Regions from separate parts of the Aneurinibacillus baijiui genome, predicted to be linked through region 1. Evidence: riboswitches for the same ligand, from Rfam matches in the RefSeq annotation. Region 1 holds a riboswitch; each other region holds the start of a gene.

The links. Region 1 has a riboswitch for cyclic di-GMP ahead of AB3351_RS11540 (sensor domain-containing diguanylate cyclase). Riboswitches for the same ligand answer to the same signal wherever they lie in the genome.
Region 2: another riboswitch for cyclic di-GMP. It lies ahead of AB3351_RS23190 (endo alpha-1,4 polygalactosaminidase); the one in region 1 lies ahead of AB3351_RS11540 (sensor domain-containing diguanylate cyclase).
Region 3: another riboswitch for cyclic di-GMP. It lies ahead of AB3351_RS16950 (methyl-accepting chemotaxis protein); the one in region 1 lies ahead of AB3351_RS11540 (sensor domain-containing diguanylate cyclase).
Region 4: another riboswitch for cyclic di-GMP. It lies ahead of AB3351_RS14350 (anti-repressor SinI family protein); the one in region 1 lies ahead of AB3351_RS11540 (sensor domain-containing diguanylate cyclase).

What each region holds. Positions count from the first base shown of each region.
Region 1 is NZ_JBFTXJ020000005.1:126,528-130,742, reverse strand. It holds gene AB3351_RS11545 (DUF3243 domain-containing protein) at 36-386, shown strand; gene AB3351_RS11540 (sensor domain-containing diguanylate cyclase) at 461-2,494, opposite strand; cyclic di-GMP riboswitch class II at 2,532-2,614, opposite strand; gene AB3351_RS11535 (VOC family protein) at 2,766-3,158, shown strand; gene AB3351_RS11530 (hypothetical protein) at 3,227-4,215, opposite strand, start outside.
Region 2 is NZ_JBFTXJ020000024.1:15,154-19,368, forward strand. It holds gene AB3351_RS23180 (tetratricopeptide repeat protein) at 1-404, opposite strand, end outside; gene AB3351_RS23185 (hypothetical protein) at 406-1,629, opposite strand; cyclic di-GMP riboswitch class I at 1,934-2,029, shown strand; gene AB3351_RS23190 (endo alpha-1,4 polygalactosaminidase) at 2,075-2,917, shown strand; gene AB3351_RS23195 (LysR family transcriptional regulator) at 2,950-3,858, opposite strand; gene AB3351_RS23200 (MDR family MFS transporter) at 3,971-4,215, shown strand, end outside.
Region 3 is NZ_JBFTXJ020000010.1:14,253-18,467, reverse strand. It holds gene ggt (gamma-glutamyltransferase) at 1-500, opposite strand, end outside; gene AB3351_RS16950 (methyl-accepting chemotaxis protein) at 653-2,401, opposite strand; cyclic di-GMP riboswitch class I at 2,558-2,641, opposite strand; gene AB3351_RS16945 (YetF domain-containing protein) at 3,083-3,775, opposite strand.
Region 4 is NZ_JBFTXJ020000007.1:79,860-84,074, forward strand. It holds gene AB3351_RS14335 (STAS domain-containing protein) at 1-660, shown strand, start outside; gene AB3351_RS14340 (YiaA/YiaB family inner membrane protein) at 745-981, opposite strand; gene AB3351_RS14345 (hypothetical protein) at 1,107-1,331, opposite strand; gene AB3351_RS14350 (anti-repressor SinI family protein) at 1,501-1,719, opposite strand; cyclic di-GMP riboswitch class I at 1,700-1,784, opposite strand; gene AB3351_RS14355 (transposase) at 2,295-2,459, opposite strand; cyclic di-GMP riboswitch class I at 2,471-2,556, opposite strand; gene fabF (beta-ketoacyl-ACP synthase II) at 2,680-3,915, opposite strand; gene AB3351_RS14365 (helix-turn-helix transcriptional regulator) at 4,040-4,215, shown strand, end outside.

The sequences.
Region 1 (4,215 bases):
AGTAACACATTCTTAAACAACGAGGAGGAAGAAGAATGGAAAACAATGAAATGAATCATATGGTTGATAAGAGTGGCAATGTAGACACCGGTCGAATCGGCGAAGTAGCAAGCCGCATGGGTGAAGATCAAAAAGAGGACATTATGGGCAACTTCGATTCATTCAAAAATTACCTTGGAGATAAGATTCACCTCGGCGAAAAGTTAGGAATGGGCGAAGAAGCACTGGCAAAAACTGCGGAGAAGGTAGGAGATTATTTAGCTGCTAACGAAGAACCGCGCAATCGTGAAGAGCGCTTGCTTCAGGAATTATGGAAAGTCGGCGACCAGGATCAACGTCACCACCTCGCACATATGCTCGTGCGCATGGTACAGGATGAAGCTTAAATACGTATAGATAATTCACTGCCGCCTCTTCTAAGATAGGGGCGGCAGTGTTTTGTTCATGAAAAGGAAAAGGGTTAGCCGACTTTTTGCTGATGATAGTGGCATGTTTGGTTTCTACCGTGCTCTTTTGCATGATACAGTGCTTTATCTGCACATGAGAGTAAGGCCTCCGGCTTCTGTGGAGAAGAAGGGATCATTGTTCCTGCACCAACACTAACAGTAACGAACGGTGCGATCTTGGAGGCGGAGTGGGGGAGCTGCAGGTTTTCAACACACGCTCTAATTTTCTCTGCCACAAGCAGTGCGCCTTCTGTGTCAGTGTTGGGCAGAATACACGCAAATTCTTCCCCGCCGTATCGGGCGATCAGGCTGCCCGCTTGCCGAACTTCTTCCTCAACGGCGCGTGCAATCCTCTTAAGGCATTCATCCCCTCCCTGATGCCCGTATGTATCGTTATATAATTTAAACTGATCAATATCAAACATAACGAGAGAAAAAGGAGAGGAAGCTTGTGCTGCCTGTTCCCATTCTTCCTTCAGCTTTTGATCAAAATATCTGCGGTTATAAATCCCTGTAAGACCGTCTATAATGGAAAGTTGGAGCAGAGTTTCGTTTGCTTTCTTCAGCTTCTCTTTCATTTTAGTTTGTGCTGTTACATCATGGACAACAAATTGAATGGCATTCTTCCCATTATACACAATGGGCGCTGCTGTAATTTCGACATCAATGAATGTTCCATCTTTGCAAATGATTTTCTGTTCGACTAGACGTTCATAAGGCTCATTATTTGTGATTTTTTCGGATCGTTCCGTCACAGCACCGTGAAAGTCAGGATGCACAATATCATAGATGGATGTCCCAATTACTTTTTCCATACAATCTTCCTTCAGCATGCGCACACCTGCCTGGTTGATGCAGACGATGACCCCTTCACTATGTACGCCGATGGTTTGCGGTGAGAGGTCAAATAAGGAACGATACCGTTCTTCGCTTTCTGCAAGCAGTTGTAGATGATGCTGCAGTGCTCTAGACATGCGATTATACGTCTCGCATAGCTGGCGCATTTCTAGCGGTGTTTTTTGGATCACGCTGCTATCGATCGTATAGGAATAATGCCCGCTTTCGATAATTTTGGCTCCTCGCAGCAAATAATGAATCGGATATTCGATTTGCTTTATAATGGAACGAATAAAAAACAACGAAACACAAATAACAAGGAAAACAATAATCCCCATAATAAACAGCAGATGATAGAAAGGGCCGAAAACTTCACGTTGTTCGATCTCTCCGATAATCGCCCATTCATGGTTTTTTACCCAGCGATACGTTCCAAATACCTCAACCCCCCGATAATTCTTATAGCTTTCGGTAAGTGGGGCATTCGCCATGACATGCTTAAAAACAGAGGTACGATCTATAATGATGTTGCTTTCAAAGCCTGTTTCCTTTACTGTGTGTGGGGGAGAATGTCTGGATTCAGTAAGCATAAGTCCATGTTTATCAATCAGATAGGTTTCTCCTGTTTTGCCAAAGTGTAGTTGCTTCATCAAATTATTAACGGTAGTCAGTTCTACTGAGCCGAATATAACGCCCAGAAATTCATGCCTCTCATTCATAACTGGCGAAGAGACGATGATAATAGGCTTGCCCGATACCCTTCCAATGAACACATCTGTAATATAAGAATGCCCTTGCTGTGCCTGCTTGAAATATTCACGATCAGAAAGGTCGACCCCTGTGCTTGCATTCGTGTCAATTCTTGTTATTCCGTTTTTATCTACAAATACAAGCGCAGTGAATTCATTTTGGCTTTCGGAAAAAATTTGCATGTTTTTTTGCAAAGCCTCGATGTTATGTTGCTTAGCTGAAGGAAGAGAAGCGAAATACTGTATGGTTTGCACCCGCTTTTCGAACCAAGTGTCGACAAACTTCTGTTCTAAGCGAATTGTTTCAGATAAGTTTAAAAGAATTTCTTCTTTTCGTTCATAATTTAATGTAAGAGTTATAGGAACAACGCTGAGAATCCCAATAAGCAGAAACAATACTCCCATTGAAAAGAAAAGCTTTGTTTTCAGTGTTTGTGGTGAAATTAAGCGATAAGCCGACATGCTTACCATTCCCCTTTGTAATAAAATAAAAAAACCGACCAGATTTGGCCGGTTGCACTATCTGCTCCAGATCTCTCAAGTGCCCACATACAAAAGATCCTTCAACGCTCCGTGATTATTTTATCATAGTTCAAAAGACTTACACCATCTTTTTTGAACAAAACTGCAAGATTATGTGTATATTTTCTTTTCGTCTCTTTGTTGTATGTGTGCGGAAGTGTAGAATATAAAAAAGCACGAAAAACAACGACAATAGAAAGAGGGAAAGAATATGATTAAGAAAATGGAGCATGTGGCTGTAATCGTATCAGATATGGATCGTTCAATCGATTTTTATAAAGAAATGTTCGACTATCAGGTTCGGCTGCGCGGGGAAAATGAGGTGCGGGAGATGACGTTTCTCTATCATAATGCACAGGCAGGTATGGAGATTGAGCTGATTCGTGATCTTGCTCCGCAGGGCAGCTATAGCGATAGTGGGATTGTAAATCATATTGCTTTTACTGTTGATAATATAGAAGAAGCGATTTCGTATTACCGGAATAAAGGAATCGTGTTTAATACAGAGGAACCGAAGCCCACTCTTGAAGGTGGACGGATGATTCTATTCTATGGACCCGACCGCGAATTATTGCAATTGGTCGAACCGGGGAAACGTATGTAATCTATGTGGTATACATAAAAAAACACGCAAAGGGCAGCAGGTGGAAAGCCTGCTTCTTTGCGTGTTTTTTATTTTCTAAGCGCTGTCTGTGGATCGGCAGGTTCAAATACATCGAGCAATAACCCTGTAGAAGTCTCGTCGCCCATCTCCCAGTTTGTAGCGAAGCGAACGCGGTGTGAGACGCCTAGAATGTCGTATTTCTGCGCTAGATGCTGGCGAGCAGAGCCGATGATGAGCGAGTGAAGCCGCACATGCCGCTGTGCTCCGAGTTCTCTTAGCTGGTTTTGTATAGGGGGAGAGATATGGCCGACGCCGTCTGTCACCATTACGAAATCAGCATTGCGGAAGGCAGAGCTTTGCTGGACAAATTCAATGCCGCGCGCAATAGGGGAATCAAAATGCGTACCCCCGCCAAATGTCATCTGTGACAAGGCATAGAAAGCAGGCCAGTTGGGTTTACGATGGTAAAGCGGCTGCTCCTTTACTTCGCCTTTGGCACCGAAGAGGAGAAGTAGGAAATCGCGTCCTTCTAATAGGGTGAGCGCGGCGAATGTCATGGTAAAAATCTGAGCAAGCCTGAGTTTGCCGCCCCGCATTGAGTGTGACGTATCAAGCATGCAGATGACTGGGCCTTTCTGGGGTTCCTCGATAAAGCCGGTTGTATGATATGTCATCAGTTTTTGTTCAAGCCACTTCACCATGAAATACGGCTCATAGTCTTCATCGGCCAGCAGTACAGCCTCGCTCGGAAGCATGTGTGCCATATCATTGGACTGACGCAGGTCATCATATGCTTCCGGAATGCGTGTGGTACGTATTTTACGTTTTTGTGCGCGATAGTATTGAATGTTGCGCCCTACTTCCTGTAAAAAAGCAAGTAGATCGGGCTGCTTTTTAAGCTTGGCGGCCCATTTAAGGTACTGTTCAAACGTTTGTCTGCGCAGTTTTCCCAATTCATTGCCCCAGCGGCGGTTCGCAAATCGTTGGCTTGCTTCTACTAGATCGTATAGAAAGCGATTTTCTTCTTCTTCACTGGCAAGTGTCTGTGTAAGTGATG
Region 2 (4,215 bases), on a different contig from region 1:
TCATTTTGTAAGGCTGTGTACAAATATTTACCTTTTTGTCCTATATTCAAGTCCAACAGACGGATAAGCATTTCTTTTTTTATTTCGCTATCATCCATCTCCAAGCTCTGCATGATCGGAAGCAGACGATAATCGTTCGCGGCTTCTTCAATGATATTCTCGTAGTTATCCACATGTATTCGCGTATACTCATCATATGTATCCAAAGCTGAGCGGTTATGCGTCTTTTTTTCAGCAAGCCAGACGATAAGCCCTAAGATTTCACCAATAAAGGGAAGAAAGATGGAAACAACAAAGATCCAGGAAGCTGCTCCGCGCTTTTCTTCTGTTAGAGAAGGAAGGAGTAGACGGCTTAGCAGAAACAATGCTAATGTGTGCAGCACAAAGAAAAAAACGATGTACATTTTACTCCCCCTTGTCATATGAAATCACAGGCATGATCCGTTCGATGAAATTCTTCGTCTGCTCTTGGTCGGTTGCCGGAAGCAGGAAAAGAAGTTTGTTATCGCGTTTGTCATAGCCGACGATATCTACCTCCCGCATATGCGGCTCTAGGCGCTTGCTCCATTCATCTGCCTCAAGCTGTAAATGTGTAGGAAGCGATATATCAAATGCTGTATACGGCTGTTCAAGCTCGGCCTCTCTCTCCCGCTCAATCTGCACGCGTCGCTGGAAAGCCTCCGGATAATAGATGGAGGTGCCAGGGTATGTAATTCCCGCTCCCTTCTCTTCGAGGCGAAGCGCTGCGATTTCAGTGCTGTCAGAAATAAGCTCTAACAGAAGATGCAGGAATTGAACGCTTTGTGGAGTTAGACGATCCAGAGCAATGCGGCTAATAATCAGCACGTCCTTAATTCTGCCCTCGCGAAGAATGGGACCTGCTAAGACAGGTGTAGATGCCTCGTCATCTGCTCGGCGCATAATGACAGTTTTTTCTCGCAGTAATCGACTGTAGAAGCGAGAATCTGAGATAAACAGGGTTGGTTTTAACTTTTCGGATTGCCCCATTCGTATCTTCAACCGCAGGGCTGTCTCTGATTGATCAAGATGATAGATACCAAATTCCTCGGCTTTGAAAAAATCAGCCAGAATTTTGGCGGCTTGGGTAATCGTAGACTCAGGATCTCTAGCATCAAGTGCACGCATAATTTCAAGCAGCGTATGAATGCTTTGTTCCGATTCGAGAATTTTCCCTTCAAGTATCTTCCGTGACTCGCTCAATCGATCTACCGCGCGTCGCAGCTGCCGATTCTCTTCAATTATTTCCTGATTACGATAGTATTGCGCTTCATATTGTTCACGGAGATTAGTGATGAACAATCCGGGAATAATACCTAGAATCAAATGAAAGAGCAGCCATTTTGCCCGCTCAAAATCAAAAAATAGCAACAGTACATCTTCACCACGAACCGTCGCAGTTCCTACAATATAAGCAATAGTCATAAGCGAGCTAACAAGCCCGACGCTCCAGCCGTATCGCAGTGAGAATAGAAGAGCGATAAAGAGTGTCGGGGCTGGCTGAAATTCTGTAAATCGCAGTTCTGTCCACCAATCCAACAGAACAAAAACCAGGAATACACAGATAAGCTCAGCATATTTTCTTATGAGAGAATGCTGACGATAAAACATTTATTTCCTCCGTTTTCCATTTCTTTTACCCGATTTGTATAATAATTGTACAGATATTGATAAAAATATTTATATGGCCAACGTTTATTGTACCTATGGTGCTCACAAGGCATCAAATGGAAAGTGTGTAACAAAATATAAAGGGGAAAAAATGTATATGTATTTGGAATGATAGTTTTTAAAACAGGATTCAAAATTGTAAGGTAAATGTCACGTATGTGACAAGATAATTAACTATTTTATATTGCTAAAGATCTATGCGCGTGTATAATAAAAGTAAGAAAAAAAATTAACTGCATACATATCTGGTGATGGGCAAACTTGTTGAAAAGCAAGGACGCAAAGGCATGGGTCGTCGATCTGCGCATATTATTATAGTGCGGAGGTACCGATTGCCAGTCTGCGAAACCACCCATCCCTCTGTGTATCTCTGGAGGGATTTTTCGTGAAGAAGTTAACAGTCGCACTGTTGTCTTTGACTTTGGTACTATTCGGATTAGGAGGGTCTTCAACTTACGTGAGTGCAGCAAAAGTATCTCCATTCCAACAGGTGACTTCCTATAAAATTTTCTATGGTAAACCGACCGCACGCGTATTTAATGAAATGAAAAATTACAACATGGTTATTGTTGAGCCGTATCATTACACCAAAGCCGATATCGAACGGATCAAAAAAGGCGGCACGATGGTCATGGGTTATGTGAGTACAATGGAAGTTGCGTCATGGAATCAGACGCTATTAAATAAATGCGAGGCCACTGATTTCTTCCTCCGGGAGAATGAGAAGGTTCATTTTGCTGAATGGGATTCGTATTTAATGGATATTACTTCCCCGCACTATCAACAAATATTGATGGATGAAGTGAAAAATCAAGTAGCCGCAAAAGGATTTGATGGGGTATTTCTCGATACAGTAGGCGATATTGATGACCAGCACGGAAATGATCCTGTAATGCTTACACTGCAGCAGTTCGGCATGGCAGCATTTATGAGTGAGATCAAGGCGCAATTCCCAAGTCTATATTTGATTCAAAACTGGGGATTCGGTACGTTGACTGGATATACAGCTCCTTATGTAGACGGCTTTATGTGGGAGAACTTCGATTACGCGACCGTAGCGAAGGATCAGTGGGCACAGGATCGGATGGCAGAACTGCACGCACTTCAAAAGCAGTATCCGTTCTCTGTATTTACCATATCCTTTAGCGGTAAGGCGAAGAGTACAGAGTATGCAAAGAAACAAGGCTTCATTCATTTCCACACAACCAAAGGTTTTGATGTTTGGTAGAGTAGAAGATAGAAAGCTCCTCTTTGAGTAAATCAAAGAGGAGTTTTTTCTGTAGAAAGGGAGAGCAGTCTAAGCTCTTGCATGGTTTTAAGCCAGCTTTGAATAGCGGGACGGTGCAGGTGTTCCTTCTGCGCCATAATAAAGGCAGTGCGTTTTGGAGGGACGAGTCCGTCTGTGAGTTGGATCTCAGCTAAGCGCCCAGCACGCAGTTCTTCTTCTACGGCGGATCGAACGATAAATCCCATTCCGATGTTTTTTTGCAGGAGAGCAAGGAGCATCGATACATTGTCGATGTGCAGTTGCGGAACATACTCAGGCGGAAGCAGTTCACTCACCCACTCATAAAACGGGTTTCCCCAATCCACATATAGAAGAGGGAGGCTTGCAAGGAATTCAGGCGCTACCGCATCCCAGCGTGCTGCTTCATGCTCTGGATGGGAGACGAGAATGATTTCCTCCTCATAGAAGGGGAGTACTTCAAAACCCGGGATAGACTGTGGGAGGTATACAAAGCCGAGCTGTACAACTCCGTCCTTCAAATGATGCACCACATCCCAGGAATGTCCTGTTTTTATTTTTAGTGAGACGGTAGGATATTGATTGAAAAACGTTTCAACCACAGGGCAGAGAACATATTTCCATAACGTGTCGGTTGCACCGATAGATAGCTGATCTTCAAACGTCTTCATAGATTGTATCTTTAGCAAGCTCTCTTCATTGAGTAAAAGCAACCGTTCAGCGTATGGAAGAAATGTATATCCGGCGGCAGTAAGGTCTACCTTGCGCCGATCGCGCATGAAGAGGGGTTTACCGACTTCAGCTTCTAAGGCTTGAATGCGCGAAGAAACTGTGGATTGTACAAGATGCAGAGCCTCAGCCGTTTTAGAAAAGCTTTTGTTGCGAGCCAATACAATGAATGTACGTAATTGTTCAAAATCCAAGCGAATGTCTCCTTCCCTTTGCTTAATCGAAAAAATAGATAACATGTATCAAAATCATTCGTTATACAAATGACATTTCCTGCTTTATTGTAGAAAGCGAGGAGGGGAACGTATGGTTGGATATGTATGGCGAATGTCGCCGTTAGGTGTACGGGTGCTGTTTATCTGTTCTTTTTTAATGAATTTGGGCTTTTATGCATTGATTCCATATCTGACGCTGTATTTGACGGGAAGTTTTGCCTGGTCTATGGCAATGGCCGGAATTCTGCTTGGTATCCGTCAGTTTTCGCAGCAGGGTTTTTCATTTTTAGGGGGGATGCTTGCGGATCGGATCGGCTGTAAACAAGCGCTTGTATT
Region 3 (4,215 bases), on a different contig from region 1:
TTTGTGTTTTTCTCCTGGCTTTGCGTTACAGGGAATCCGTTTTTCGCATAATGAATGGAGGAATCTAGCAGCTTATTCCAAGGGACGCTATGGCCCATGCTTTTTTTAGCATAATCATAAGCCTCTTGCCATCCTGATACCGCACCTGGCACGGTATTAGCAGCTAAATAACCACGCGCTGGAATCGTGTTATAGCCTTTGTTTTTATAGAAATCAATGGTGGCTTTTTCACCTGAACGACCGCTTGCATTCAGGGCTTTGAGTTCGCCCGTCTTTGCATTATAGATCAGCCAGAAATTATCGCCGCCGATGCTGTTCATATGTGGATATACAACTGCCAGCGTAGAAGCCGCCGCAATCGCACCGTCCACCGCATTCCCGCCCTCTTGTAATACCTTGATTGCTGCTTGAGAAGCGAGATAATGCGGAGTTGTTACCATACCGCCAGAACCCATTGTTGTCGGTCGATTTGCTGCGAGAGCACTAAAGGAAGTAAACATAAATAACACAACTGCCAATGTAGCCCCTACTGAAGCTCTTACAATTCGATTCATCTTCTTTCCCCTTTTACTTGAAGATTTTTGTATCATAAAGCAACTGCCTAAACTGATCTACTCCGCAGCATCACCTCCCTTACAATGCTCATCTGGGCTTATACGGTGAAACGCTTTGTCATATCATCTAGACTATTTGCCTGGTGAGCCAATGTCTCTGTTGCGGCATGAATTTCCTTCGCCATCGCATTCTGTTCTTCAATTAATGCAGCTACGTTTTGTGTGCTCGCATTCGTCTGCTCATTAAAAGCCCCAAGCTCGGTTACAGAGCTAGAAATGTCCTGAGCCCCTTTGTTTACCTCTTGGATGGATCGATTGACATTCTCGATTCCCTGTGCCACTTGATTTACAAATGATAGAATCTGATCAAAGCCTTGACCGGCCTCTTTAACCACTTCCGTTCCTTCTAGCACAGCTTCACTGCTGATCCGAACCGTCTCTCTACTTCTTTCTGATTCCTCGATAATGCTGCCGATAATACTTTTGATTTCTTCTGCTGATTTTGCGGACTGCTCAGCCAATTTGCGAACCTCTTCTGCTACAACGGCGAAGCCTTTACCATGTTCACCCGCACGAGCTGCTTCAATGGCAGCATTCAGTGCAAGCAAGTTTGTTTGTGAAGAAATATCTGTAATGACAGTGACAAAATTGCTGATTTCTTTTGTACGCTGATTAAGCAGCGTAATGACTTCCTGGATCTCTTGCACAGAATCCTTGATCGATCCCATTTGCTTAATCGTTCCTTGAATGTTTTCCTTTCCGTCTATACTGGCCTCTCTTGCTTTGACTGCCATGCTATTAACAGATGCCATATTATGCGATGTATCCTCGAAGCTCGCTGCAAGCTCCTCCATATAGCTGGAGAGATTTTGCAGAGTATCAGATTGCTGCTCCGATCCTTGTGATACGTCTTCTACAGAAGAGGCAATCTCTGTTGAGGCGCTCTTTAATTGATGTGCTCCCTCAGCTAGATGATCGGCAGAGTTTTTCACAAAACGAGAGGATTCTTTAACCTGGGAAAGTACCTCGGAAATCTTATCAATGGTTTCATTGAGGGCTTGTCCCATCTGTCCAAGCTCATCCCGCTCATCTCCTGCAACCCTTGTGGTGAAGTCACCTTGACCCATACACTCCATCACAGTTTTAACCCGATTGATCCGCTTCGTGATACTTGATGCAATTAACAGGGACACCGTCGTTACCAGCACCAGGCCTACAAGAAGCATATAGATTGTGATTTCCTTACTCTCTTGTGTTTTTTCATAGAAATTATCGTAATAGGAGCCCATTACAATAACCCAGTCCCATTCCTTAAAATAGCGAAGATATGCGATCTTCTCACGCGGTTCTGTTTCACCCGGGTTCTTCCATAAGAATGTGTAATAGCCTTCTTTTTGGTTGTACATATCACGGTTTGCATTTACACCTAATTCATTAGGCTGATCCTTGATTTGCCCCTCAAAATTCTTCGGGTGCATCACAGCACGAATCTCTTTATTGTAGGCAAAGAAATAGTCGCCATCGCCAATGCGCGGCAAATTGGTTGGCGTCTTCCTTGTTCCGTCCGGTTGCTTCTCCCCAGCTATCGCTATTCGGAACTTTTCCTGCGCTTCTTCCTGTGTGATCTTTCCCGCCTTTGCCTCGTTATTCAACGTCTCGGCCAGAATGTACGCATTATCAACTAAGGATTTTAAATGCCCTTTGTTTGATTCAATCATCGCGTCTTTTGAAAAGTAGAAATTAATGACGCCAAGAGCAATCAAAGGGATTAACGAGACAGCAAGAAATGATCCAAGCAATTTTGTCTTAATCGATGGTGTAGCTAGCTTTCCCAACCACTTTTTCATTGAAAACCCTCCAGTAATGACCTTACAATTTTTGGAGCATAGTACAGTCCTTCTTGCAAAGTCGTATGAGTCACTATGATAGTTAGACAAGTTGTATGAAAACAGCACAAAAAAGGCTATAAAAATGGGATAGCCTTGTCGAAAAACGTTGCGGAGTTCGGTAACCCAGCCATCATAGTCATTGACCTTAGATCTGTGGTTTTGCGAGCACATTTTTCAATGTGGGTGCCGTTTCGTTCGACATCATACGATATTAAGTTTTAAAACAACCCATGACACGACATACTTAGACACTACAACAAAAGATCCGAAAAAATGAATGTTTTACTTTAAATGTAAAAATATCTGGTGATATTATACTAATCGGTCAATAAAACACTATTCTTTATACCTATTTTGATATTTTTTTCTTTTTTTTAGAATTTTTTTCTAAGTTTCTTTGTCGAATACATTTGAAAACGCTTACGCATATATCTACATTTCATGACAGTGTTCGACAGCGGTAAAACAAGCACTTCTTATTTAAGTGAAATCACAGGTATGCTCTGTCGAATGGAATTACACTATGCACGTCCTACTTACGCACTTGTAAAAGCAGATTAAAAAACTTCTGACAGACTGAACTGTAACTCGAATGATGAACACTTTAAAAAAAGTCCCTTATTCGGGTTACAGTTCAAGCTAATACAAAGCATCTTTTCTTTTATCTATGTACACAGTACCATCACTTTGTAGTTCAGCGTAAAATACCTCTTCAAGTGAGTGAAGTCCTGTTTTCCGAATCTGTTCGTCTAACCATGCTACATCCAAATTTAAATCTTTGAGATTTTTATATACGATCTCCCCGTCTACGATTAACTCGGTAGGTACATACCTGAATGGTTTTGTAGCAATATTTATATCTTTGTTTATTGGTGTTTGATAAACTGGTTTCTTCAGAACAGACAGCTGCCCATCCGGCTCTAGAATAGCATATTCTATTTCCTCAATAGAAAAGAAACCCTTTTCCCGTAGCATCATACTTAAATCATCCATATTGTAGTGTGCATCTCGCATTGTTTTTTCTAAGATCTTTCCTTTCTTGATAATGATTGTAGGCTCCCCGTCTAATAGCACACGTGCTCTCGGTACTTTTAACCCAATGTAGCCTACAAGCATTGTTAGTATGGTCCAAACGATTAAACCTACTATACCTTCAGCGGCTGAAATTCTTCTGTCAACTGCAATCATAGCTGCAATCGAACCAAATGTTATCCCTGTTACATAATTAAAGAATGTAAGTTCACTCACTTGCTTTTTTCCTAAAATTCGCGTCAAAATAAGCAAGATAATAAAAGCCATTATCGTTCGTATGAGAACTTCTAGCACATTCATTCCTGCCCTTCCTGATAGCTTCGGACACTCTAAAGGGTGCCTATAATCCATTAACTTGTAATTGGATATATCCATAACCCCTTGCCTGTTACTGGTTGAATAAGCAATGTACCAATCGCCACCATCATAATCACAGTTTCCGGTATTTTCATCTGAGAGATCGATCTTCTCCCACTAATCCTTAATAGAAGCACGCCCACTACAAAAATTAAAAGTGTTTGCCAGATCCAATTTATATCCATGTCTTCCCTCCATATACACCATTATCTGTACTAAAGGTGGTCTGTTATACATTAAGCGCATTTGCAACTTAATTGCCCTTCATTAAAAAATGAACTATTCTCTTGAAATAGTCTCTTTGCTTATCTTTTATTCAGGACACAGGAATCGAACCTATACATGCACCAGCGCCCACATAATGAATGATGTCGCTTCCACGC
Region 4 (4,215 bases), on a different contig from region 1:
TTGTATGTTGTGGAAAATCGGGAGCAGGAGCTTATTGCTTTCGCCAAGCAGGAAGGAATCTTATGGGCGAAGTACTCATTAACATTGGAATTCAAATTAGAATGGGTACAAGCGATCCGAAGAACGTTATGGAATTTTCTATACCATTACGATCATATCCAAGGCAAGCATGTTACACGCGAAGAATTTTATGCAATGGAGAAAAGAATCAATGAATTAGTTGATCAATTTCTTAACAACTTTTTCATTAGCTATTCAGCATACAAGGATAAATTAATTGAATCGCAAAAGAAATTAGTTCATAATCTCTCTGTTCCTATTATACCAATCTCCCCATCTATATGTATCTTGCCTTTGATTGGAGAAATTGATGCGTATCGAGCCAAAATCATAGAAGAAAAAGTATTAATGGAGATTGGTAACTTACATATTCAAACGTTAATCATGGACTTGTCTGGCGTCCTTCAGATGGAAATGGAGGTAGCCCACCATCTATTACGAATTTTTGATGGGATTTCAATGATGGGATGCAGTACTATCATTACAGGATTACGCCCTGAAGTTGTAAGAAAAATGATTAACGAAGGCATATCATTCAAAGACAGAGCAGAAATGAAAGGAACGTTGCAGCAAGCATTAAAGAACTATCTCGCCATGTAGCAACCCCTTTCATCTCCAAATGAAAAGGATCGTAAAACTTCCGTATACCTTAGAAGTTTTGCGATCCTTTTTTGCGGCATCAACTTATTCTTTGTTAAACTCGTCAGCGTACCTTTCATCATCTTCTTGATTATCCCGAATCGTCTTCTGCAGTACAAAAGAACTCATGGTTAAGAAAAGCGCTGATACGATGTAATATCCTTTCACCGGAAGCGGGGCATCTAATGTGTAAATCCCGATGAACATCGCTGCAAACGACAAAATAAATGCTGCCCAGGCCATATTTGTAAATGCTTTTGTATTTCTTCTGCGTGGTCTCATTGCATCCATTACCTCCATCCTCTTATTCACATATTCGCTATCAACCAATTTATTCCTATTGTGTATACTGAAATTTAGAAAAAATAAATTATATTTTCTAGTAATGGAGCAATCGGAAACAAACTTTATCGAGCAAGCAGCTTTCCTACCTTTTTAACAACCTTCTTCGTCGTCTTTCCTGTTACCATTTCATCTTTACCGAGGATAACAAATTCCTTCTTTTTGCCAAGCTTGCACATCGACTGACATCCCACGCAGATTTTTGCTTTCGGTTCTATTTTGCTGAGCTTTTTCTTCAGCTTTTTTACGTCATCCGCACACTTATGGCAAATACGCAGTGTAACAGCCATACAGGTTCCGCCCTTTCTTTCAGTCTATTTGGCAAATAAAGCGATGCTGGGGCATATTGCTACTGCTTGTATTGGATCATACTATATAAGTGCTACTTTTGAGAATACCCCTCATACGCTTGTGTCTGCTCATAAACAAAAAAACCTCTGCCCTATAGACAGAAGGTTCTCATCTTATCCTATATGAATGGTATGTCATCTCTTTAGACTCTAGCACCACTTGGTGTATAGCGTTACTTTCGCTTTTTAAAAAACTTCTTATTTCTTCCGGGGTAATTCCTAACTCACGTGCAATCAGCATAAGAGACACCCACTCTTGATCAAGTTCGTTCTGCTTCCTAACCATCTTCGCCCCCCGCAAATTCTTAAGAGGTAGTTCAGCCGTCATAGTGCTATACCGTAGACCTGGAACTTTGCGTCCCTGCTTTTCAGTCAGGTTTGCCTTTTTCTCAAGTATTTTGATTAGGTATTTGTTTTTTACCTGACCTTTATTGTTAGTAAGGTGTGCCTCTCGTAAGGTCATTTATATTTTTTCTAACTTGTAAATCTATTTTACCGATTACATGTACCCACGGAAAGGTTCTTTTGTCATGAAGAAGTCACAATATAGTCACACCTAAACCCTACTGCTTACATATAAGGAAATCAATAGCAGGTGATAAAACTAACCAGACAGATTACAGGGAATGCAATCGTAAAGTAAATCAAAAATAATATACGCTTATGTTCCTACTTATCCGTTTAAGGCGGCTTTGTATAAGTTCCACTTATTTGCCTAGATGAAATAATTACCAATTGTGGTAACTTATTAACAAGAACCCCCCAATATTTTCTTTTCTGTACCGGCCCCGTGCCGGATTTTTTTTTGCTCATTTTGGTCATTAACAAAGGAGGCAATGATATAGACGGAAAAGCCAAGCATGCTGTTACATCAACATGCTTGGCTTTTTAGACAGCCCCATTTTATACAGATTCACTATCATATTTTCCTTGCTTATATTCATTCATCCACCGAAAAATCATAATACTGTTGATTCGATGCTGTCTGGCTATGCTGCCAGGCTTATTACATTCCAATACCTGCTGTACGACCTTGCACTTAAACTCACGTGAATACTTCCGCTTCATTTTTTTCTCCTTTCGGTAACCCGGCTGCCGTAGCTTTTTATACAGTAGGCCCGTGGTTTTGCGTCCTCATCTTTCAATGAGTTTGCCTTTTCGACATACATTAGGATACAAAAAATTAGTGCACAATGGAATAGGTATTCACTATTTTTCTTTTATCCGCCATATACGCAACCTTTATCTACCAATTCCCGTAGAACATAACTGCTTGTAATACTACACATTACTCATACTTTTTTAAAATGATTACCGCATTGTGACCGCCAAAACCAAATGAATTGGATAACCCTATCTCTACATTTGCCTGACGGGCAGTATTAGGTACATAATCTAAATCACATAGCGGGTCCGCATGTTCTAGATTGATTGTAGGAGGTATCGTTCCTTCCTGCAGGCATTTTGCCAGCGCAATGGCTTCTACCCCACCCGCTGCACCCAACATGTGGCCGGTCATAGACTTATTCGCTGTTATAGGGATGTTATATGCTTGCGCTCCGAATAATTTTTTAATGGCTATGGTTTCCGATATGTCACCGGCTTCCGTACTGGTCGCATGAGCACTAATGATATTGACTTGTTCCAAAGAAATCTGAGCATCTTGTAACGCCATTTTCATAGCATGGTATGCGCCTTTACCTTCCGGATGCGGAGATACCATATGATGCGCGTCTGAGCTTGCACCATAGCCAATAACCTCAGCATAAATTCGTGCGTTTCTTCGTAATGCGTGAGACAACGATTCGAGAAGGAGAATGCCTGCGCCTTCCGACATGACAAATCCATCCCGATTCTCATCAAACGGACGACTTGCTTTAGCCGGACAATCATTCCTTGTAGATAAAGCTGTAGCATTCCCAAAGCTGGCCAAAGACAAGTCGGTTATCGAAGCCTCCGTGCCGCCCGCAAAGACAACATCCGCTCCCCCGAATCGAATAAGTCTGGACGCTTCGCCAATCGCTGTATTGCCGATTGCACAAGCAGAAACAGGCGACATCGAAGGACCCATCGCGCCCCATTTCATGCTAATTTGCGCTGCAGCCGCATTCGAAATCATTGCGGATACTAACGAAGGACTTACCCGGCCCGCTCCTCTCTCCCGAAGCAGATCCACATTTTTAATGAATGTTTCAATTCCTCCTATGCCGGAGCCAACATAGACACCCAGACGTGTCGGATCGACTTGATCCATATCTAGGTTCGAATCGATCCATGCTTGCTCGGCTGCAGCTAAGGCAAATTGGCAAAATCTATCCATACGCTTTGCATCCCTGCGTCCTAGAAGTTCCTCGGCATGAAAATCACGGACGAGTCCAGCAATTTTTGTTTTATGCCCGCTTACATCAAATGTATCAATAAAAGAAAGACCTGACCTACCATTAACCAAATTTTCCCATAACATTGCTACTTCATTGCCCAGTGGTGAGACGACTCCCATTCCTGTAATCACTACACGCTCCAAGCTTGATCCCTCCCCTTGAATATTTTGTTATATTTTCACATGCTACTTATCCTATTACAAGTTGTTGTTTATCCTAGTATAATTACTACTATGATCATTCGTATGATGAGGGGGCATGGAAACGTTGAATAATCAAAACAGACTTGACGCTCTGTCCACCTTTCTAAAATCAAAGCGAGCTAACATTCAACCTCAATCTGTTGGACTACCAACAGGAACCCGGCGGCGGACACCCGGCTTGCGAAGGGAGGAAGTCGCTCAAATAGCAGGCGTAAGCACCACTTGGTACACATGGCTAGA